One region of the Streptomyces violaceusniger Tu 4113 genome, then DNA from elsewhere that is predicted to be linked to it. Evidence: riboswitches for the same ligand, from Rfam matches in the RefSeq annotation. Region 1 holds a riboswitch; each other region holds the start of a gene.
What was found. Region 1 has a riboswitch for cyclic di-AMP ahead of STRVI_RS01570 (M23 family metallopeptidase). Riboswitches for the same ligand answer to the same signal wherever they lie in the genome.
Positions count from the first base shown of each region.

Region 2: another riboswitch for cyclic di-AMP. It lies ahead of STRVI_RS09370 (M23 family metallopeptidase); the one in region 1 lies ahead of STRVI_RS01570 (M23 family metallopeptidase).
Region 3: another riboswitch for cyclic di-AMP. It lies ahead of STRVI_RS40050 (transglycosylase family protein); the one in region 1 lies ahead of STRVI_RS01570 (M23 family metallopeptidase).
Region 4: another riboswitch for cyclic di-AMP. It lies ahead of STRVI_RS40835 (NlpC/P60 family protein); the one in region 1 lies ahead of STRVI_RS01570 (M23 family metallopeptidase).

Region 1 covers NC_015957.1:337,571-343,358, reverse strand. Annotated here, with positions in the region: gene STRVI_RS53980 (NgoMIV family type II restriction endonuclease) at 1-535, opposite strand, end outside; gene STRVI_RS53975 (hypothetical protein) at 757-1,056, shown strand; gene STRVI_RS01575 (aldo/keto reductase) at 1,152-2,096, opposite strand; gene STRVI_RS01570 (M23 family metallopeptidase) at 2,254-3,444, opposite strand; cyclic di-AMP (ydaO/yuaA leader) riboswitch at 3,456-3,590, opposite strand; gene STRVI_RS01565 (PP2C family protein-serine/threonine phosphatase) at 3,873-5,279, opposite strand; gene STRVI_RS01560 (DUF6227 family protein) at 5,738-5,788, opposite strand, start outside.
Region 2 covers NC_015957.1:2,125,815-2,131,602, forward strand. Annotated here, with positions in the region: gene STRVI_RS09360 (M16 family metallopeptidase) at 1-890, shown strand, start outside; gene STRVI_RS09365 (M16 family metallopeptidase) at 911-2,293, shown strand; cyclic di-AMP (ydaO/yuaA leader) riboswitch at 2,583-2,746, shown strand; gene STRVI_RS09370 (M23 family metallopeptidase) at 2,761-3,555, shown strand; gene STRVI_RS09375 (GntR family transcriptional regulator) at 3,803-4,558, shown strand; gene STRVI_RS09380 (HPr family phosphocarrier protein) at 4,752-5,033, opposite strand; gene STRVI_RS09385 (bifunctional acetate--CoA ligase family protein/GNAT family N-acetyltransferase) at 5,224-5,788, shown strand, end outside.
Region 3 covers NC_015957.1:9,805,016-9,810,803, reverse strand. Annotated here, with positions in the region: gene STRVI_RS40060 (cytochrome P450 family protein) at 1-1,101, shown strand, start outside; gene STRVI_RS40055 (transglycosylase family protein) at 1,247-2,263, shown strand; cyclic di-AMP (ydaO/yuaA leader) riboswitch at 2,519-2,686, shown strand; gene STRVI_RS40050 (transglycosylase family protein) at 2,694-3,407, shown strand; gene eno (phosphopyruvate hydratase) at 3,690-4,970, shown strand; gene STRVI_RS40040 (FtsB family cell division protein) at 5,089-5,571, shown strand; gene STRVI_RS40035 (DUF501 domain-containing protein) at 5,641-5,788, shown strand, end outside.
Region 4 covers NC_015957.1:9,985,018-9,990,805, reverse strand. Annotated here, with positions in the region: gene STRVI_RS40840 (L,D-transpeptidase) at 1-457, shown strand, start outside; gene STRVI_RS40835 (NlpC/P60 family protein) at 569-1,729, opposite strand; cyclic di-AMP (ydaO/yuaA leader) riboswitch at 1,737-1,907, opposite strand; gene pcrA (DNA helicase PcrA) at 2,081-4,555, shown strand; gene STRVI_RS40825 (M23 family metallopeptidase) at 4,636-5,788, opposite strand, start outside.

The DNA of each region.
Region 1 (5,788 bases):
GGGACCGCACTAGAAGGTTGAACTCGTGCCGGACGTTCTGCGCGCGGTCTGACCGCAGTGTCCATTTACAGGAGACCACCGCGTGGAGCGGATGACCAGGTACGTCGAGTGCCACGGTCACATCGGGAGCAATTTGATAGTCAGTTCCGAGTGCCACACGCAGGCTCGGGTTCTCAGCAAGAAGCGTGCGCAGCCCGTCAAGGTGCTTATACTGCTGAAAGTTCCTGACGTCTTTCCCGCGCCCTACTGCCCAGGCCCTATTCGGCTCAAGGCTGGGCAGCTCAGAGACAAGTTGATCATTAACGGCGTTTTCGAGTGCGGTTCCCCTGCTTTCCTCCTTGGCATCGGATGAGTTCGCAGAAACCTTGCGACTAACTCCCAGGTCATCGAGCACGGATTTTGCGATGTGCAGGCTGGTTTTGTTGTCTACGTCCGAGATGTTTGGAGCCCAGGGCTCATCACAGACATCGATCACCTTTTGGTTGGCTGAGCTCTTCCAAGCGAGGAGTTCGCGAAGCCAATCCGGTGCCGCCATGCCTACTTCCTTCCAGAGAACAGCCACTCACGGAGGGACCCACCGGTCTAAGGGTCATGTAAACGGCTAGCCAGGATTTTAGAGCAAAGATCCTCTGCCGAACTGATGCCCCCACAGGAGCGAGGCGGGCCTGCCTACCACCCTTGGCCGCGACATCCATTCTCGGCGTCTACCTTCGTAGGGTCGAGGGTGAGGAGCCCCTTGGAGTGGGAGGTAGTGGGATGGCTGGAGTGTCGGCGGGGGTTGTGGCGGCGGGTGGGTTGGTTGGGGGGTATGGGGTGGCTCGGTGGACCAAGAAGCGGCCATTGGGTGGGGTCGCGTTGGCTGCTGCCGGGGTCGTGGCCACTCAGGGGTGGCGGGAGAAGGCGGGGAACGGGACAGCGGCCGCGCTCAGTAGGGCGTATGTGGCCGCCTTCGCCGGGTCGCATCCGCTCGCGAAGAAGATCGGGGCCTGGCCGTCCGTCTTTGCTGTCGCGGGTGGGGTTGCTCTCGCGTCCTGGGTTCTTGCCGATCGGCGGTAGGGGTTCGTCGGCGTATATGGAGGACTGACGAGGGCGGGCTGAGTTGGTCTTTGGGGTGCCCGCCCTCGTTGGGGTTTTGTTTGGTCGGCCGGCGCTCAGTCCGACGCCGAGGTCAGCAGGTCCAGTTCCGGCTGGGTCAGCTTGAGGTCGACCGATGCCAGCAGGGGCGGGAGCTGGTCGACGGAGCGGGCGCTGGCGAGGGGGGCCGCGACGGTGGGCTGGGCGAGGAGCCAGGCGAGGGCGACCGTGGTGGGCTCGGTGGCGTGGTTGGCGGCGACGTCGTCCAGAGCGGCGAGGACCTTCTGGCCGCGCTCGGTCTCCAGGTGCTGGGCCGCGCCCGAGGAGCGGGGGCTGTCGATCGCCGTGCCCGGGCGGTACTTGCCGGTCAGGAAGCCGGACGCCAGGGAGTAGTACGGGATGGTCGCCAGGTGGTGGCGGGCGGCGACGTCGGCCAGCTCGCCCTCGAAGGTGTCGCGGGAGACCAGGTTGTAGTGCGGCTGGAGGGCGACGTAGCGGGCCAGGCTCTCCTGGGTGGAGAAGGTCAGCAGGGCCTCCAGGCGCTCCGCACTGACGTTGGACGCGGCGATCTCGCGGATCTTGCCCTCTCCGACCAGCTCGTCCAGGGTGCTGATGATCTCCTCCACCGGCACCGACGGATCGTCGTAGTGGGTGTAGTAGAGGTCGATGTAGTCGGTGCGCAGCCGCTGGAGGGATTCCTCGACGCCCGATTTGATGGCGGACGAGGTCAGACCGCGCGGCTCCGGGGAACCGCCGCCCACCTTGGTGGCGAGGACGACGTCGGAGCGGTTGCCCCGGGAGGCGAACCAGTTGCCGAGGATGGTCTCGGACTCGCCGCCCTCGTTGCCCGGCACCCACGCGGAGTAGACGTCGGCGGTGTCGATGAAATTGCCGCCCGCCGCCACGAAGGCGTCGAGTACGCGGAAGGACTCGGCCTCGTCGGCGGTCCAGCCGAAGACGTTCCCGCCGAGAGAGAACGGGAAAACGGACAGATCGCCGATCTTCTGTGTGTTGTCAGCCATACGTTTTTACAACGGGCGGCTGGGCGGGGTTGTTCCTGAGGGGGTTGTTCCGGGGGGGGGTGTTCCTGAGGGGGTGTTCCTGAGGGGCGGCCCCGTCGGGGCGTAAACCGGCGGCCCTGGCGTCAAGGGGGGAGAGAGCGCCAGAGCCGCCGGAGTATCAGGGATTCATCCCGTGCTGGCGCAGCCAGGGCATCGGGTCGATCGGCGAGCCGCCGCCCGGCCGGACCTCGAGGTGGAGGTGCGGGCCGGTGACATTGCCGGTGGCGCCGACGCGGCCGATCACGTCGCCCGCCGTCACCTTGCCCGAGGTGACGACCATCGAGGACAGGTGGCAGTACCAGATCTCGGTGCCGTCGCTGAGGGTCAGCACGATGCGGTAGCCGTACGAACCGGCCCAGCCCGCCTGGGTGATGGTGCCGCCGTGCACCGCCTTGGCCGGGGTGCCGGTCGGGGCGGCGAAGTCCTGGCCGGTGTGATCGGCCGACCAGATGTCGCCCGCCTGGCCGAAGCTCGCCGTCAGGGTGTACGAGCCGACGGGGAGGGTGTACGCGGCGGCGAGCCTGGCCTGGCGCTCGGCCGCGGCCTTCTTCTCGGCCGCCTCCTTCGCCCGCTGCTCGGCGGCCTTCTTCTCCGCCTCGGCCTTGGCCTTCCGCTGGGCGGCCACCTCCGCGGCCTGGTCGGACGCCTTCGCCGCGGCGGCCTTCGCCGCGGCGGTGCGGCTGTCCTCGTCCGCCGAGTTCTGCTGGTTCTCGGCCTGCTGGAGGATGCGGGCGCGGAGCGCCTCGCCCGCGTCGGTGGTGCCGCGCTGCTCGTCCTCGCTGGTCAGGCCGGCCTGGGAGAGGGGGGCGGCGGCCGTCTGCGGGCCACTGCTGTCGTCCGACGTCCAGGAGCCGATGCCGGGCAGGTCCTTGGCGGCGGGCAGGCTGGCTTTGACCTCATCGGCGACCTGGCCGAGATCAGGCATGGAAATGGGCGGCTTGGGACGGTCCTTGGCGCTGGCCATACCGCCCGCACCGACCGCCGCGATCACGCCGACCCCGAGGACGGCGCCGCTGCGCGCCATGGTCCCGCCGCGCTGCTTGGCCACGCGGTGCCGGCCGCGTACGGGAGCGATGGACTCCTCGGTGGGGTTCCACTCCTCCCAGGGCTCGGTCTCGAATCCGGCACCCGGGCCCTCGAACGCGTGCCCATCCGCGTCCAGGTACCGATCGTCGGGGGCGAAGTGGCCGTCCCCGGAGCTCATCCCGCCGCCGGCGTCAAAGCCGGGGCCGTAGGCGGTGGCGGTCCCCAAACCGCCTCCCCGTGTGCGATACGGGGCTTCGTCCAGGGCAGACCTGTTGGACGCCACGGAGGCGCACTCCTTTCCTTCCTTCTCGCCTACCGGGTTAGCTGACGGGTTCGGAGCAGGAAGGTCTCCTACGGGTCAGGTTCGACCCGATTCACCCCAAGGTGTTGGTTCCCCGGTTCCCTTGGTGCTGCTGGTGGTGCGGTACTGCCGGTGTGCGTACGGGATTCGGCGACGGCGCACGGTGCCGCCCTTGCGACGGTTGTGACGACCGCGCTGCGTTATCGAACGTTAATAGAGAGCACGATGTGATTCCAAGCTGTTCTGAGGAATCCGCGCACCTTTGGCATGAACTTAGCGCTCAAGAGGGGACAGATGGGGGCGAGTCGACGCACTGGCCAAAGGTTCGCAAAAACGCGTGCAGACCGATCGTGCAGCAATTGTTATGCGGAGGGGGCTCGGTCGACTACGCACGGTAAGGGCCCGGTCGGCTACGGACGGTGTGGGGCTCCGCTGTCCTTCGTATGGCCGCCGCGGTTCGCACCACCGTCGTCGAGCCCGTTGCCCCTGTCGTCCCCCTGACCATTGCCCCCATTGCCCTGCCCGTTCCCTCGTCCGATCCCGCGGGCCGGGGTCCGGCGGACCGCCAGCAGCGCCATGTCGTCCGACGTCTCGCCGCCCGTATGGCGCTCGACATCGGCCACCAACACGTCCAGCAGCTCCTGCGGATCGGCGAAGCGGCGGCCGCGTAGCTGCTTCTCCGGGTCGTAGAACTCGCCGTCGCGGTCCCGGGCCTCCGTCACCCCGTCCGTGAACAGCAGCAGCGTCTCCCCCTCCTCGAACCCCAGCTCCATCACGCGGTCCGGCCACCCGGCCAACTCCCCCATCCCCAGCGGCAGCGCCGACGCCTCCGGCTCCAGGGCGCGCACCGCGCCGTCCTCCGCGATGAGCAGCGGCGCCGGATGGCCGCGGTTGATCAGCCGCAGGATGGAGTCGCCGCGCGGAATTTCGGCCACCACCGCCGTCGTGAACCCCTCGAACACCTCCAGGTCGGCCCGCCGGGCGCCCTCACGCCGCAGCGCCCGCTCCAGGCGGCCCACGAGCGCCTCCAGGGTCGTCTCCTGCTCCGCCGCCTCCCGGAAACAGCCGAGGAGGATCGCCACGACCTCCACGGCCTGCAGCCCCTTGCCGCGTACGTCCCCGACGATGAGCCGTACGCCGTGCGGGGTGTCCTGGACCGCGTACAGGTCACCGCCGATCGCCGCGTACTTCTCCGCCGGTACATACCGCGCGGCGATCTCCAGCCCGGCGAGACGGGCGGGCGGCGCGGGCAGGACGGCGCGCTGGGCCGCCTCCGCGACACCGCGCGCCGAGGCGAGCCGGTGGTAGCTGCGGCGTACGACACGGTTGATCGCCACCGCCAGCACGGTCACGGTGGCAACCGTGACGATCTCGGTGGCCGCCTGGGTCGGGTCCCTCACACCATGCAGCTCCGCCAGCAGGCAGGTCGTGAGGACGGCGGTGACGGCCATGATGAGGGTCTGGCGCAGCGGTAAGAGCGCCGCGGCGGCCAAGGGGGCGGCGGCGAAGAAGGGCGAGGCGGTGTAGCCGGACGGGGTGGCCAGGTCGAAGCTGACGCCGCCGAGGAGGAGGATGACGGGAACCCAGCGGGCCACCCGGCGGCCCGGCGGCCCCTTGCCCTCATCCTCGGCCGGGCCAGGTCCCGCGGTGGGCCCGGTGAACCCGTCGGCGGAGGCGCCACCGGCCGCGGCGCCGGTGTCGATGAGCGTGTGCAGACGGGTGTGGCGGCGGTGGGCGTGCGGGCGGCTCAGCCGGGGCCAGGCCGTACGCCACTCCGTACGGGCGCCCGTACGAGCCCTGCTCCCTCGCACCCGCACCGGCTTCTCTCGCTTCCCTGGTCCGCGTCCCGTCGCCGTCACAGCGTCGCCGTCGTCACAGCGTCGCCGTCGCCACCCTGGTCACCTTCGTCACCAGGCTTCCGGCTGACGGGCTGCCAGGCGAATCGGTGTCGGCCAAGCGGGTGCTGGACGGACGCCGTGAGCGGGCCCGGCTCCCGTGCGTGCGCTGCGGGCACAGGACGGGCGCGCGACGGGGGCACCGCGGGCACGCGAGGGGGCGCTGCGGACACGTAGCGGGCACGTGCCGGCGCGTCAGGGGCTGTGGGCGCGTCAGAGCCACGAGGGCGTCAGAGGGCGTCAGAGGTTACGCGGCGGGCGCGCTGCGGGCCCGTCAGAGGCCACGAGAGCGTCAGCGGCTACGGGCGCATCAGAGGTTCGGATACGCCAGAGATTACGGATGCTTCAGAGGTGACGAGTGCGTCAGCGGCACCAACGCGTCAGAGGTCGACGCCGAGCGCGCGGGCGTGACGGTCCGCCGCCAGCTCCGC
Region 2 (5,788 bases), 1.8 Mb from region 1:
TCGTCTCCATGGCGTACCCCGAGGGCCACCCGTACCACCACACCCCGATCGGCTCCATGGCCGACCTGGACGCGGCTTCCCTGGAGGACGCGCGGGAGTTCTTCCGCACCTACTACGCCCCGAACAACGCCGTGCTGTCGATCGTGGGCGACATCGACCCCGAGCAGACGCTCGCCTGGATCGAGAAGTACTTCGGCTCCATCCCCTCGCACGACGGCAAGCGGCCGCCCCGCGACGGCACGCTCCCGGAGGTGATCGGCGACCAGCTTCGCGAGGTCGTGGAGGAGGAGGTCCCGGCCCGCGCCCTGATGGCCGCCTACCGGCTGCCGCACGACGGCACCCGTGAGGCGGACGCCGCCGATCTGGCGCTGACCGTCCTCGGCGGCGGGGAGTCCTCCCGGCTCCACAACCGCCTGGTGCGCCGCGACCGCACCGCCGTGGCCGCCGGATTCGGCCTGCTGCGGCTGTCCGGCGCCCCCTCGCTGGGCTGGCTGGACGTGAAGACCTCCGGCGGTGTCGAGGTGCCGGCCATCGAGACCGCCGTCGACGAGGAGCTGGCCCGCTTCGCCGAGGAGGGGCCGACCCCGCAGGAGATGGAGCGGGCGCAGGCGCAGATCGAGCGCGAGTGGCTGGACCGGCTGGCCACGGTCGGCGGCCGGGCCGACGAGCTCTGCCGGTACGCCGTGCTCTTCGGCGACCCGCAGTTGGCGCTGACCGCCGTGGAGCGGGTGCTCGACATCACCGCCGAGGAGGTGCGGGCCGTGGCCGCGGCGCGGCTGCGCCCCGACAACCGCGCCGTGCTGGTCTACGAGCCCGTCCAGGGCGCCGAGGACGCAGCCGACACCGCCGAAGCCGCCGAGACCGACGCAGAAGGGGAGGCGGCCCAGTGAGCGACGCCGTCACCGCGACCATGACCTTCCACCCGCAGCCCAAGGGCGGCGCGCCCAAGCTGTGGGCGTTCCCGGCCCCCGAGCGCGGTGAGCTGCCCAACGGCCTTACGGTGCTGCGCTGCCACCGCCCCGGCCAGCAGGTCGTCGCCGTCGAGATCAATCTGGAGGCGCCGCTGGACGCCGAGCCGGCCGGGATCGAAGGCGTCGCCACGATCATGGCGCGCGCCCTGTCGGAGGGCACCGACAAGCACGACGCCGAGGAGTTCGCCGCCGAGCTCGAGCGCTGCGGCGCCACGCTGGACGCGCATGCCGACCACCCCGGCCTCCGCGTCTCCCTGGAGGTCCCGGTCTCCCGGCTGCCCAAGGCGCTCGGGCTGCTGGCCGACGCCCTGCGTGCCCCCGCCTTCCCGGACGGCGAGGTCGAGCGGCTGGTGCGCAACCGGCTGGACGAGATCCCCCATGAGCTGGCCAACCCGGCCCGCCGCGCCTCGATGGCCCTCTCCGCGGCCCTCTTCCCGGCCGAGTCGCGGATGTCCCGGCCGCGCCAGGGCACCCAGGAGACCATCGAGGGCATCGACGCCGCGGCCGTGCGGGCCTTCTACGAGGCGCATGTCCGCCCCTCCACCGCCACCGCCGTCATCGTGGGCGACCTCACCGGGGTCGACCTCGACGGGGCCCTCGCCGACACCCTGGGCGCCTGGACGGGCGGGGCGGGCGCGCCGCGCACGGTTCCCCCGATCGTCGCGGACGACCTCGGCCGTGTGGTGATCGTCGACCGGCCGGGTGCGGTGCAGACCCAGTTGCTCATCGGGCGCGTCGGCGCCGACCGCCACGACCGGATCTGGCCCGCGCAGGTGCTCGGCACGTACTGCCTCGGCGGCACCCTCACCTCCCGCCTCGACCGTGTGCTGCGCGAGGAGAAGGGCTACACCTACGGGGTGCGCGCCTTCGGCCAGGTGCTGCGCTCCGCGCCCCCGGCGCCCTCGGGCGGCTCCGCGGGCGCCGCGATGCTCGCGATCAGCGGCTCGGTGGCCACCGAGGTCACCGGGCCCGCGCTGGAGGACCTCTGGAAGGTGCTGCGCACGCTGAAGGAGGAGGGGCTCACCGACGAGGAGCGCGATGTCGCGGTGCAGAACCTGGTGGGCGTCGCCCCGCTGAAGTACGAGACGGCGGCGTCCGTCGCGGGCACTCTCGCCGACCAGGTCGAGCAGCACCTTCCGGACGATTTCCAGGCGCAGTTGTACGCCCGCCTCGCGGAGACCGGCACGGTGGAGGCGACCGCCGCGGTGGTGTCCGCCTTCCCGGCGGACCGGCTGGTCACGGTGCTGGTCGGGGACGCCTCGGCGATCGAGGAGCCGGTCCGGGCGCTGGGCATCGGCGAGGTGAGCGTCATCTCGGGCTGAGCCGCCCGGAGTTGGCCGGATCCGGACCAAGAACCGGTGATCCGGCCGGCTCACTGACGATCCGGGTCCGCTGACGATCCGGCAGCCGGTCCGCTCAACGAGCTCACAGCGGAAGGACCCTGGCCCCATAAGGGTGCCGGGGTCCTTCCTTCATGCCCGATTTGCGGGAGTGACAGCTTGTTTGGTTTGTGGGGAGAGCAACAAAAAACCGGAACCGTTTGGTGATCGAAAGCGGGCCCGTTTAGCGTCAGTCCGGCTGTTCGCCAGCAACCCGCCGCACCCGCGGCACGGACAGTCATCGCCGAGTCCCCGTACGGCGCGAGCCAGGGGAGCCGGGGACCCACACGTCCCCAGGGGTGAATCGGGCGCCTTCCCCGGCCGGGGGAGGAGTCCGTAGGAGACCTTCCTGCTCCGAACCCGTCAGCTAACCCGGTAGGCGAGAAGGAAGGAAAGGAGTGCGCCTCAGCATGGCGTCCACCCGCACTGCCACCGGGAAACACCGCCGCACCACCAAGGTCAACGTCCGCACCGGCGCGAACGTCGTGGGCATCACCACCGTCGCCTCGGGCGTCGTCGCCGGGATCACCGGACAGGCGTTCGCGGCCGACACGGGCCCCAGCCCCCAGCAGGCCGGTCTGACCCAGGCGATCGTGATCGGCGACGGGATCGCGGACCAGATCGAGGCCCAGGCGCAGTCCCAGGAGACCGCCGCCGAGCAGGCCGCCGCCAAGGCCAAGGCGGAGGCGATCGCCCGCCAGGAGGCCGCCAGAAAGGCGGAGGCCACGGCGAAGAGGGCCAAAGCCGAGCGCGAGGCCAAGGAGCGCGCGGCGCGCGAGGCCGAGCGCAAGCGCCTCAACACCTTCGAGACGCCGATCACCGGCTCCTACGTCTCCACCGGCTACCAGGCGGCCAGCGGACTGTGGTCCTCCGGCAGCCACACCGGCATCGACTTCCACGCCTCCTCCGGCACCTCCGTGCACTCCGTGGGCATGGGCGAGATCGTCGAGGCGGGCTGGGGCGGCTCCTACGGCAACAACGTCGTCATCAAGATGAACGACGGCACCTACACCCAGTACGGCCACCTGTCGTCCATCAGCGTCTCGGTCGGCCAGAAGGTCACCCCCGGCCAGCAGATCGGCCTGTCGGGCGCCACCGGCAACGTCACCGGACCGCATCTGCACTTCGAGGCCCGCACCAGCCCGGACTACGGCTCGGACATCGACCCCCTGGCGTATCTGCGCTCGCACGGCGTCAACGTCTGACCTCGCGGACTCCGCGGACGTCCGACCCCGCGAGACGCCGCGCACGCCGCGGTCCCGCGAGAATCCGAGAAGGCCCCGTCCACCGGACGGGGCCTTCGGCGTGCCGCCGCCCGCTGACCAAAAAATATCCATGAAATGCACTCCGCCATCGGAAATGACGTCCGATTGGAATAGAGTCGTTCAACGCGCGTTCCATGGATGCGTTTCGCGGGCGTTAAGGCGGAGGTTCGACAATGTGGGACCGGAAATGAGCGGGGATACGACCGCGGTCCAGGGCGGTCGCCGGATTTCGGCGCATGCGGTGTGCACGGCGATTCGCGACGACATCGTCTCCGGCACATATCAGCCCGGCAGCAGGCTCACCGAGGAACTTCTCGCCCGGCGCTACGGTGTCTCGCGGGTGCCGGTCCGCGAGGCCCTGCGCACCCTGGAGTCCGAGGGCTTCGTGACGACCCGGCGGCATGCGGGGGCCTGCGTCGCCCAGCCCTCCGAGCGCGAGGCGGCCGATCTGCTGGACATCCGGGCGCTGCTGGAGCCGTTGGGCGCCGCACGGGCCGCACAGCGCCGTACCGAGGCCCATCTGAAGGTGTTGCGCGGGCTGGTCCGGCTCGGCCGGGAGCGGGCCCAGCACGGCCGTCTCGGCGAGCTGCCGCCGCTGGGCGACTGGTTCCACGAGACGCTCGCCCAGGCGTCCGGCAGCCCGAGCCTGGCCGCCATGCTCGTCCAACTGCGCCGCAAGACCGCGTGGGTGTACGCGCCCGCTCCCGCGCCGCAGCCCGTACCGCCCGGGAGCGCCCGGCGCCCCGACCCGGCCGCGCGGGCCGTGGAGTCCTGGGCGGAGCACGGTGCGCTGGTGAACGCGGTGGCGCGCGGCGACGCCGACCGGGCGCGGGCGCTCGCCGCGGCGCACACCGAGCGCGCGCTGGCGGAATACCGGCTGCGCCGCCCGATCCCGGTGAGGGCTTCGAAACATTCCGTAAACACGGCGAGCGGCCGGAATTAACAGCGATCCCGTATACAACTCTCGGGAATTCTCTGCGTGCTTTCGCGGCGCCCGGTTCTCGCTCTTCCGGATCGGGGTGGAAACGGAAAAACAGCGGGGCCGCGGTGGCCGTAATGGTCACCGCGGCCCCGCCGTGCCGAATCCTTGATTCACGCGGGAATCACACGGGAATCACAGGTGGATCAGAGGGGGATCAGACGGTCTCGGGAAGCTCCTCGAGGCCCTCCGCCACGAGCTTCGCCAGCCGGTCGAGCGCGACCTCGGCATCGTCCGTGTCGGAGGCGAGGACGACCTCCTCGCCGCCCTGGGCGCCGAGGCCCAGCACGGCCAGCATGGAGGCGGCGTTGACCGGGGTGCCGTCGCCCTTGGCGATCGTGATGGGGACGCCTGCGGCGGTGGCCGCCCGGACGAAGATCGACGCAGGGCGGGCGTGCAGGCCCTCGGCCCAGCCGATGGTGACGCGGCGCTCAGCCATGGTGTTGCCCTTCAGGTGTGACGGGTGCTGTTGTCTAGACCAAAATCATACGGTGTCCGGATTCACCCGGCCGATGTCCGAGTGGGCCCGGGCATGCCCGGACTGGCCCGATACGGACCTTCCCTCGACACTTGGGCCCGACGCAAGGGTGTCCACCATCCGGACCGGGCCGGCCCGTACCCTGGGCCCCATGCGGAGCCCGTCGGACCGTCACGCCTACCCGACCCACTGGGAAGCCGATGTGGTGCTCCGGGACGGCGGCACGGCACAGATCCGTCCCATCACCCCAGATGACGCCCAACGGCTGGTCAGCTTCTACGAGCGGGTCTCGGACGAGTCGAAGTACTACCGCTTCTTCGCGCCCTACCCCCGCCTCTCCGACCGCGACGTCCACCGCTTCACCCACCACGACTACGTCGACCGGGTGGGTCTGGCGGCCATCGTGGGGGATGAGTTCATCGCCACCGTGCGGTACGACCGCATCGACGGACGGGGGATGCCGGCCGCGGCCCCCGCCGACGAGGCCGAGGTCGCCTTCCTCGTCCAGGACGCCCACCAGGGCCGCGGGGTGGCCTCCGCGCTCCTCGAACACATCGCCGCCGTCGCGCGCGAGCGGGACATCCGCCGGTTCGCCGCCGAGGTGCTGCCCGCCAACACCAAGATGATCAAGGTGTTCACGGACGCGGGCTATACCCAGAAGCGCAGCTTCGAGGACGGCGTCGTCCGCCTCGAATTCGACCTCGAACCCACCGACC
Region 3 (5,788 bases), 9.5 Mb from region 1:
GCCGATCCCCGGCTCTCCAAGAACCCCCAGCGGCACAGCGCGGCGGCTCACGCAAAGGGCAAGGTGGGCATTCCCGGCGAACAACGTGCCGACCTGATGACGCATCTGCTCAATATCGACCCTCCCGATCACACCCGGCTGCGACGGCTGGTCTCCAAGGCGTTCACCCCGCGCCGGGTGGCCGCGTTCGCCCCTCGGGTACAGACCCTCACCGATCAGCTCATCGACGCCTTCGAGGAAAGGGGAGAGGCGGACCTGATCCATGAGTTCGCCTTTCCTCTCCCTATTTATGCGATCTGCGATCTGCTCGGGGTGCCGCGCGAGGACCAGGACGACTTCCGGGACTGGGCCGGCGCGATGATCCGGCACGGCGGAGGCCCGCGCGGCGGCGTGGCCCGCGCCGTGAAGAGGATCCGCGCGTATCTCGGCGAGCTGATCCACCGCAAGCGCCTGGAGCTCGTGGAGCGGAGGGAAGAAGAGGACGGGGAGGACCTGATCTCGGGGCTGATCCGGGCCAGCGACCACGGTGAGCACCTCACCGAGAACGAGGCCGCGGCCATGGCCTTCATCCTCTTGTTCGCCGGCTTCGAGACCACAGTCAACCTCATCGGCAACGGCGTCTACGCACTTCTGCGCCATCCGGAGCAGCGCGCCGTCATGCAGCGGGCCCTGGAAGAAGGGGACGAGCGGCTGCTGGCCGCCGGGGTCGAGGAGCTGCTGCGCTACGACGGGCCCGTGGAGATCGCCACCTGGCGGTTCGCCACCGAGCCGCTCACCCTCGCGGGGCAGCGCATCGCCGAAGGGGAGCCGGTGCTGGTGGTGCTCGCCGCGGCCGACCGGGACCCCGAGCGGTTCGCTGAGCCCGACGTCCTCGACCTCACCCGCCGCGACAACCAGCACCTCGGCTACGGCCACGGCATCCACTACTGCCTCGGCGCCCCGCTCGCCCGGCTGGAGGCGCAGACCGCGATCGCCACCCTGCTGCGGCGCCTGCCCGGACTGCGGCTCGCGGCGGAACCGGAGGATCTGCGGTGGCGCGGCGGGCTCATCATGCGCGGGCTGCGCACGCTCCCGGTGACCTGGGATTCCGCGGACCGCTGAGGCTGCCAAGCCCCGTACTACGGACATTGGTGACGAATGATCAGTCGTGTGACCGTGGCGTGACCTGGGATACATCGGCTTGTGATGATCGAGTGCCCTCGCTATGTTCACCGGCAACCGAGTTCGCCATAGAGAGGGCAATCGCATGCGTTCCGGTAATGGTCGACACCGTCGCCCCCGTCAGGCTCCGGCCATCATCGTCGCGGCGGGGGTCACGGGAGCGAGCATCGCCCTGCCCCTCTTCGGGGCGTCCGGCGCACAGGCCGCCCAGACCGCCACCTGGGATCAGGTCGCCGAGTGCGAGAGCGGCGGTATGTGGAGCGCCGACGAGGGCAACGGCTTCTACGGCGGACTGCAGCTCACCCTCGACATGTGGAAGGACTACGGCGGCACGGAGTACGCCCCGCGCCCCGACCTGGCCAGCCGCTCCCAGCAGATATCCGTCGCCCAGTCGATCCTCGGCGACCGCGGCCCCGACGCCTGGCCGAGCTGTGCGCTGGGTGCGGGGCTCACCGACGGCTCCGGCGCCCCCGATGTGGACCCCGGTGGCACGGCCACCCGGGACCCGGGGGCGGGCCGGGGCGAGACGGGGGGCCGGGAGCGGGACGGCTCCTCCTCCCCGGAGTCGGACCGTTCGGGGACGTCCGACGGCGCCGGTAAGCCGGATTCGTCCGGATCGGCCGAGAAGCCGGCGGCCCCCCACACCTCCGAGTCCCCCGACGGACTGGACGGCTCGGCATCGGACACCCCGACGTCGGACGGCTCGGCCTCGGATGACCCGACCTCGGACGGCTCGGACGACCCGGCCGACTCGGCGTCGGACGGCTCGAAGGGGTCCTCGGCGGATCCCTCCGCCGACCCCTCGCCCTCCGGCCGCCACCGCGGCTCCCCGGACGCCGGGGGGCGGGCCGAGGACGGCGATTCGGCGGACGGGCAGCCCTCCGGGCGCCATGCCTCGCGTGACGCCGTGGACCGCGACCAGGGCCCCACGGGCGACGATTACACTGTTCGCCCCGGTGACAATCTGTCAGGGATCGCCGAGGACCGGAATGTGTCCCGAGGTTGGGAAGGGCTCTACGAGAGCAACGAGGACCTCATCGGAATCGACCCCGACCTGATCATCCCTGGTCAGCGACTTGACCTCACCATCAGGGAGCAGTGATTCGGGGGGAATTGCCCGATCTGGTTCCGGTGAGACATACATCTCGTCACAATTTCCGGGGCGCACCTCGTGTCCGATCTCTCCTCACCCGGCCCTACCTGCGCCGATGTGGGCCGGGTGAGATCAATTACAGCCCCATTCGCTGCCATTGGGGTGTTTGAACGTTCTGGGGAGGTGTGTTTAACGTCTTTCCGCTCGCCACCGCGGGCACCGTCGATCGTCACGCCGAATCCTGCCGGCGGTCGGGGGGAAACCGACGCGTCAGCGCCGAAGGCAGGAGCGGGGGACCCAAGGTAGGTGCCGAGTGGCCTGTGGACACGGGCTCGTCGGCTAGGGGTGAAGCCGGGAGCGATCATCGCGACCGGCCGGGCAACTCACGTCCGAACCCGACAGCTCACCTCGTAGGCGTCGGTGAGGAAACGAACCAACGATGCTGAAGTCCAACGGGAAGCACCGCCGTCCCTCCAAGGCCACCCGTATCGCCGCGCTCACCGGTCTCGCCGGTGCCGCCGTGGCGGCGCCCCTCATCGGGGCGACCTCCGCCTCCGCGGCCAGCGGCGTCCAGTGGGACCAGGTCGCGCAGTGCGAGGCCGGTGGCAACTGGTCGATCAACACCGGCAACGGCTACTACGGCGGCCTGCAGTTCTCGAGCTCCACCTGGGCCGCGTACGGCGGCACCGCCTACGCGCCCACCGCGGACAAGGCCAGCAAGAGCCAGCAGATCCAGATAGCCGAGAAGGTCCTCGGCAGCCAGGGCAAGGGCGCCTGGCCGGTCTGCGGCAAGGGTCTGACCTCCGGCGGCAGCCCGTCCGCGCCGTCCGCGCCGTCCGCGCCGTCCGCCCCCTCCGCGCCCTCCGGTTCGCAGGACCAGCCGTCGGCCTCCACCAAGTCGGCCCCGGCCGCCCAGCCTGCCCAGCCGAAGGCCCAGCCGCACACCGCGCCCGAGCGCGCCACGCGTGAGCAGCCCCGTGGCCCGATCAAGAAGGGTGACGGCGAGTACAAGGTCAAGTCCGGCGACACCCTCGGCAAGATCGCCAAGGAGCACCACGTCAAGGGCGGCTGGAAGAAGCTCTTCAAGCTGAACGACGACATCGTGGAGAAGGCCGACCTGATCTACCCGGGCCAGAAGCTGCACCTCGGCTGAGTCACGGTCGCAGCCGCGGCCGCGGCCTGAGCACTCTTCCCGAGGCTTCCGAGGCCGCCGTCCGAGAACCCCTGAGACGAGCCCCGGTCGGGCCTGCCGCCCCTATGGTGCGCCCCACCGGGGCTCCCTCATTGCCCGATTCACCAGAAATCCGGATATGTGATTCGGAATCTGGCTTTTTGTGTCACGCCTCTGTCTCGTGGGGCGGGCGAACGCAGGGTGCAGCCCTCCCGGCCCGTTAGGCTCGTGCTGCTACCGCAGACCCATACGAAGGAGAACCTCGTGCCGTCCATCGACGTCGTCGTAGCTCGCGAGATCCTCGACTCGCGAGGCAACCCCACGGTCGAGGTCGAGGTCGGCCTCGACGACGGCAGCACCGGCCGTGCCGCCGTTCCGTCCGGCGCCTCCACCGGCGCCTTCGAGGCCCTCGAACTCCGTGACGGCGACAAGAACCGCTACCACGGCAAGGGCGTCGAGAAGGCCGTCCTCGCCGTCATCGAGCAGATCGGCCCCGAGCTGGTCGGCTACGACGCCACCGAGCAGCGTCTGATCGACCAGGCGATGTTCGACCTGGACGCCACCCCGGACAAGTCCTCGCTCGGTGCCAACGCCATCCTCGGCGTCTCCCTCGCGGTCGCGCACGCCGCCTCCGAGGCGTCCGACCTCCCGCTCTTCCGTTACCTCGGCGGCCCGAACGCCCATCTGCTGCCGGTCCCGATGATGAACATCCTCAACGGCGGGTCGCACGCCGACTCCAATGTGGACATCCAGGAGTTCATGATCGCGCCCGTGGGCGCGGAGTCCTTCTCCGAGGCCGTGCGCTGGGGCGCCGAGGTCTACCACACCCTGAAGTCCGTGCTGAAGGAGCGCGGCCTGTCCACCGGCCTCGGCGACGAGGGCGGCTTCGCGCCGAACCTCGGCTCCAACCGTGAGGCCCTCGACCTGATCCTCGAGGCGATCAAGAAGGCCGGCTACCAGCCCGGCCAGGACATCGCGCTCGCGCTCGACGTCGCCGCCTCCGAGTTCTACAAGGACGGGTCCTACGAGTTCGAGGGCAAGTCCCGCACCGCCGCCGAGATGACCTCGTACTACGCCGAGCTGGTCGCCGCGTACCCGCTGGTCTCCCTCGAGGACCCGCTGAACGAGGAGGACTGGGACGGCTGGAAGACCATCACCGAGCAGCTCGGCGACAAGGTCCAGCTCGTCGGCGACGACCTCTTCGTCACCAACCCGGAGCGGCTCGCCCGCGGTATCGACAACGACACCGCGAACGCCCTGCTGGTCAAGGTCAACCAGATCGGCTCGCTGACCGAGACCCTGGACGCCGTCGAGCTGGCCCAGCGCAGCGGCTACAAGTGCATGATGTCGCACCGCTCCGGTGAGACCGAGGACGTCACCATCGCCGACCTGGCCGTCGCCACCAACTGCGGCCAGATCAAGACCGGCGCCCCGGCCCGCTCCGAGCGGGTGGCCAAGTACAACCAGCTGCTGCGCATCGAGGAGATCCTCGACGACGCCGCGGTGTACGCGGGCCGCTCGGCCTTCCCGCGCTTCAAGGGCTGACCCGCGTACGACCTCAAGTAGCAGACACGTCTGACACCCGTCCCCGGCCGCGGTCCCGTACCGTGACCGGGGACGGCGTTACGCGTCACTCAAGCGAAGTCATCTCCGGGGAGGCGACGTGCCGGCGGATCGCGAACGGTTCTCCACCGCGACCAGGCTCAAGGCACTCGGCGAGCACGCCGCCGCCCGGGTCTACCGGGTGCGGACCAAGCGTCGCCGGGGCCGGCTGACCGGCCGCGCGGCCCTGCTCGCGCTGGTCGTCTGCTCCCTGGTGGTGGCGCTCGCCTACCCGATGCGGCAGTACATCTCCCAGCGCTCCGACATCGCCGAGCAGCGGAGCGAGGCCCAGCGGGCCCGCGAGGACGTGAAGAAGCTGCGGGAGCGGAAGGCCCGGCTGCGCGACCCCGCCTACACCGAGCAGCAGGCCCGGGAGCGGCTGCACTTCCTGATGCCGGGGGAGACCGGCTACAGCGTGGTGGACGGCAGCGGCTCCACCGAGCGCTCCACCGACCAGGGCGCGGCCGGCCGCCCCTGGTACTCCAACCTCTGGGACGCCGTGGACACGGCGGACGCGGCGGGGGCGGGCAGCGCACGCCGCTGAGGCGCCGCGCTCCGGCCACCGGTCGCACCCGGTGACGAACCGAAACGAAGAAGAAGAACTTTCCCACTCATGGATACGCCCCCGCCCCAGACGGAGCCCACCGAGCCCACCGACGCGGACATTCACGCCGTACGGGAGCAGCTCAGCCGCGTGCCCCGGGGCCTGCGTGCGATCGCGCACCGCTGCCCCTGCGGCAATCCGGACGTCGTGGAGACCG
Region 4 (5,788 bases), 9.6 Mb from region 1:
CTACGCGGGCCCGATCACCTGGGGCGTGATGAGCCTGATCAACACCCAGAAGGCCGCCGGACACAACCCGAACGCGGCGAAGAAGTGCCCGACCAACAAGGGCCGCATCGCCTGCGTGGACCTCACCCGGCAGCTCAGCTGGGTCCAGGACGGCTCCCGGCTGGTCTACGGGCCGGTGCCGGTGCGGTCCGGGCGGAACGGCTTCGAGACCCGCACCGGGCTGAAGAAGATCTACTGGCGGAACATCGACCACTGGTCGACGCTCTACAAGGTCGCCATGCCCTACAGCCAGTTCTTCGACGGCGGTCAGGCGTTCCACTCGATCGCCGGGAGCGTATGGTCCCCGCCCGGCTCCCACGGCTGCGTCAACATGCGCACGGGCGAGGCCAAGAAGTACTGGAGCCTGCTGAAGAACGGCGACGACGTGTACGTCTACGGGCGCAAGCCCGGCACGTGAACGGCACATGAGCCGATGACGTGACGATGCCGCTGCCCGGGGCCCCGACCCCGGGCAGCGGCACGCCAGGGGCCCGCACGGCCCCCTCGCGTCCTACGCGACCCCCATGCCCTACGCGGGCCGCACGCTCCCGTAGATCGGCATCTCCGTGACCGGCGCCTTCTTCACCACATCGCCCGGCTTCGGCGCGTGGATCATCATCCCGTCGCCGATGTAGAGGCCGACATGGCTGATGTCGTCGAAGAAGAAGACCAGATCGCCCGGCTGGAGTTCGGACGTCGAGACGCGCGTACCGACCTTCACCTGGTCCCAGGTGGTGCGCGGCAGTGAGATCCCGGCCGTCTTCCAGGCCGCCTGCGTCAGCCCTGAGCAGTCGAAGGAGCTGGGACCGGTCGCGCCCCAGACATACGGCTTGCCGAGCTGCGACTTCGCGAAGGCGATGGCCTGGGCCGCCTTGGAGCTGTTGGCGGGGGTCGAGGGCGTCGTCGAACCGGCGCCGCTGTCCCCGTTCTGCTGCTCCTGCTGCTTCTTGCGCGAGGCCTCCTGCCGCTGCTTCTCGGCGAGCGCGGCCGCCTTACGGCGGGCCTCTTCCGCCTTCTTCTTCTCGATCGCCGCCAGTCGCGCCTTCTCCTTGGCGGTCAGATTCGCGAGCAGCCGCCGGGCCTCGGTCAGCTTGTCCTGGACGGTCTTCTTCTGGGTCTTGAGCTGCTTCTGGGACGTGGTCAGCGAGGCGAGGCTCTCGCTGGCCTTACCGCGCTCCTTGGCGGCGCTCGCCTGCTGCTTCTGGAAGTCGTCGACGGCCTGCTTCTGCCGACCGGTCAGCCGGTCGATCAGATGCGACTGGTCGAAGACGTCCTGCGGATCGTTGGAGAACAGCAGGGTCGCGGCGGAGCGGGCCATTCCGCCGTCGCGGTACTGGGCGGTGGCGTAGGCGCCGAGCGTGCGCCGCGCCTCGTTGAGCTTCTCGGTGCGCTGGGCGACGGAGTCCAGCAGCTTGTCGACCTTGTCCCGCTGCTGATCGGCGCGCTCCTTGGCGCCGTTGTAGCGCTGGGTGGCGCTCTCCGCCTGGTGGTAGAGGGTGTCGACCTTCTCCTTGACCTTGTCGATCGACTGGGTGGCCGGCTTGGGGTCGTCGCCCGGCGCGGCGTTGGCCGTCTGGGAGAGGAGGGTGACGGAGGCGAGGGCGGCCGTGGTGAACCCGACGGCCGTACGGCGGCCGTGACCGGTGAGCGGGGCCGGTATTCGGCTCCGCGGCTTGCGGTGCGACGCCAAGGGAGGCGCTCCTTCCGTGGACCGCCTACCGGGTTAGCTGTCGGGTTCGGGCGGTACGGAAGGTTGCCCTACGGCCGTGTTCGGGCGGCACTTGCGTGCCACGCCGCTTCGGGCCGATTCACCCCGGTGTTGCGTTGTCGGGTCCCCGGCTCCGGGCGCCTTACGGCGGTGCCGGACTCGGCGGAGGCCGCCCGTGCCGACGTGGTTCGCCGACGGATCTTCCGGGCCGCCTGACGCAGGACGGTAGCCAACGCGTGGGGCTCCTGTGAAGACTGGTGGCCGTTTTGCCCGAAACCGTTTCGTGATGTTCGGGCATCGGCTGTCAGTGGGGCGGCCTAGACTCGGGGAGCGATGAGCAGCCTCTTTGACGACAGCTTCCTGGCGGACCTCGGGCCTCCTTCGAACGAGGAGCCACCACCGCCGCCCGAGGACTCGGCGCACCCCGGCCCCGATGGTGCCGAGGCCGTGCCGCATCACCTCTTCAGCGGCGGCTTCGACGCGCCCGTGCCCCGGGAGGCGCACTACCGGGACGGCGCGCCGCGGCCCGTCGTGGACCCGTCCGCCCTGCTCGACGGGTTGAACGAGCAGCAGAGAGCCGCCGTGGAGCACACCGGCTCGCCGCTGCTGATCGTCGCGGGCGCCGGCTCCGGCAAGACCCGGGTGCTCACCCACCGCATCGCCTATCTGCTCGGCGCCCGCGGCACGCACCCCGGCCAGATCCTCGCCATCACCTTCACCAACAAGGCGGCGGGCGAGATGAAGGAGCGGGTGGAGGAGCTCGTCGGCCCGCGGGCGAACGCCATGTGGGTCTCCACCTTCCACAGCGCCTGCGTCCGCATCCTGCGCCGGGAGTCGAAGAAGCTCGGCTTCACCTCGTCGTTCTCGATCTACGACGCCGCCGACTCCAAGCGGCTGATGTCGCTGGTCTGCCGGGATCTGGATCTCGACCCCAAGCGGTTCCCGCCGAAGTCCTTCAGTGCCAAGGTCTCCAACCTGAAGAACGAGCTGATCGACGAGGAGACCTTCGCCGGACAGGCCACGGACGGTTTCGAGAAGACGCTGGCCGAGGCGTACGCGATGTACCAGGCGAGGCTGCGCGAGGCCAACGCACTGGACTTCGACGACATCATCATGACCACCGTCAATCTGCTCCAGGCGTTCCCGGACGTGGCCGAGCACTACCGCCGCCGCTTCCGGCACGTCCTGGTGGACGAGTACCAGGACACCAACCACGCGCAGTACACCCTCGTGCGCGAGCTGGTGGGCACGGACACCGAGGAGACCACGGCCGCCGAGCTGTGCGTGGTGGGCGACGCCGACCAGTCGATCTACGCCTTCCGGGGCGCCACGATCCGTAACATCCTCCAGTTCGAGGAGGACTACCCCACCGCGCGGACGATTCTCCTCGAGCAGAACTACCGCTCCACCCAGACCATCCTGAGCGCGGCCAACGCGGTCATCGAGCGCAATGAGAACCGCCGCCCGAAGAACCTGTGGACCGAGGCCGGCGCCGGGACCGAGATCACCGGCTATGTGGCCGACACCGAGCACGACGAGGCCCAGTTCGTCGCCGACGAGATCGACCGGCTCACGGACGCGGGCGACGCCAAGGCCGGTGACGTGGCGGTCTTCTACCGGACCAACGCCCAGTCCCGTGTCTTCGAAGAGATCTTCATCCGGGTCGGGCTGCCGTACAAGGTCGTCGGCGGTGTGCGCTTCTACGAGCGCAAGGAGGTCCGGGACGTCCTCGCGTATCTGCGGGTGCTGGCCAACCCCGAGGACTCCGTACCGCTCCGCCGGATTCTGAACGTGCCCAAGCGCGGCATCGGGGAGCGCGCGGAGGCCATGATCGACGCGCTGGCGCTGCGCGAGAAGATCACCTTCCCGCAGGCGCTGCGCCGGGTCGACGACGCGTACGGCATGGCGGCCCGCTCGGCCAACGCCGTCAAGCGGTTCAACACGCTCATGGAGGAGCTGCACACCATCGTGGAGTCCGGGGCGGGCCCGGCGACCGTCCTGGAGGCGGTGCTGGAGCGCACCGGCTATCTGGCCGAGCTCCAGGCGTCCACCGATCCGCAGGACGAGACCCGGATCGAGAACCTGCAGGAGCTCGCCGCCGTGGCCCTGGAGTTCGAGCAGGACCGCGGCGAGGAGAACCCCGGCACCCTCGCGGACTTCCTGGAGCAGGTCGCGCTCGTCGCCGACTCCGACCAGATCCCCGACGAGGACACCGATGGCTCCGGCGTGATCACACTGATGACGCTGCACACGGCGAAGGGCCTGGAGTTCCCGGTCGTCTTCCTCAGCGGCATGGAGGACGGCGTCTTCCCGCATATGCGGGCGCTCGGCCAGACCAAGGAGCTGGAGGAGGAGCGGCGGCTGGCCTATGTGGGGATCACCCGGGCCCGCGAGCGGCTCTATCTGACCCGCTCGACGATGCGCAGCGCATGGGGCCAGCCCGCGTACAACCCGCCGTCCCGCTTCCTGGAGGAGATCCCGGACCAGTATGTGCGGTGGCGGCGCACCGGGCCCGCCACCCCGTCGGCGTCCATGGGCGGCATCGCCTCGACCCCGCCGTCGGGGCTGTCGTCCGGTCTGTCGTCGTCGCGTTCGCGCGCCGGGGGCAGCGGGTTCGCGACCCGGCGGGCCACGGAGCGTCCGGTGGTCGCGCTGGCCATCGGTGACCGGGTCACCCATGACTCGTTCGGGCTCGGCACGGTGGTGGCGGTGAAGGGCAGCGGGGACAACGCGGAGGCGACGATCGACTTCGGCGAGGAGAAGCCGAAGCGGCTGCTGCTGCGGTACGCACCGGTGGAGAAGCTGTAGCCGCAGCGGCCCGAGCGCTGAGGCTGTAGCGCGCCGGTGGCGCGCTACAGCGAGCGGTCAGGGGCCGGGGCCCGGATCGGTCAGGTCGGGTCGAGGCCCTGGCCGCGCAGCCAGGGCAGCGGGTCGATGGCCGAGCCACCGCCGGGGTGGACCTCGAAGTGCAGATGCGGGCCGGTGGAGTTACCGGAGTTCCCGGAGTACGCGATGGTATCCCCGGCCTTGACGGTGCCGGAGCGGATCTTGGCGCTACTGAGGTGGCAGTACCAGGTCTCCGTGCCGTCCGGGCTGGTCAGGAGGACCATGTTGCCGTAGGCGTCGTTCCACTGCGTCGTCACGGTGCCGTCGGTGGCGGCCATCACGGGCGTGCCGTAGCTCACCGGGAAGTCGATGCCGGTGTGCACGGACATCCAGTTGATACCGGCCTGGCCGAACATGGCGCTCAGGCCGTGCTGGGCGACGGGCAGCGCGAACTTCGGGCGCAGCGCCTCCTTGCGCGCCGCCTCGGCGGCCTTGCGCTTCTTCTCGACGGCCTGACGCGCCTGGAGGTCGATCCGCTCCTGGGTGCGGCTGGCGCGGTCGCGGAAGTCGTCGGCGCCCTCCCGGACCCCGGCGAGCTGGGAGTCCAGCTTGCTGTTGGCCACGGAGGGCTTCACGGGGGCCGCCGCGGTGTCGGGGGCGGCCTGAGTGGTGGACTCGTCCTTCTTGTCGCTTCCCACGCCGCTGACGGAGGCGGCGGCCACAGCGGTGACGCCCAGGGCGCAGACGGAGGGGACGGCGACGGTGAGGAGCGCGGAGCGCTTGGGGCGGGGCGAGGGGGTACGGCGGCGACCGCGGCTCGCCTCCCGGCGGGGGGAGGGGGCGGATTCCCGCACGGCCGCCGCCTCGGGTTCAGGTTCCGCCTCGGGGTCCGGCTCGTACGACTGGTCGGAGTTGTGGACCGGGTCGAAGACGGCGGTGTGCTCGAAGGAGCCGGTCTGCTCGGCGGCGGTGGCCTGCTCGAACGCGGCCGTCTCGTCGAACGCGGCCGTCTGCTCAAAGGCGTTGGCCTCGAAGGCGTTCGGCTGCTCGAAGCTGTTCGGCTCGTGCTCGGGTTGGCGCTGGTGCTGGTCGAACCCTGTCTGGTCGAGCCCGGGGTGGTGGTCCAGGCCCTGCTGGTCGAAGCCCGAGTGGTCGAACCCCGGCTGGGCCGGCCCCGAGTGGTCGTGGTGCTGCGCCTCGTCCACGGTCCCGTAG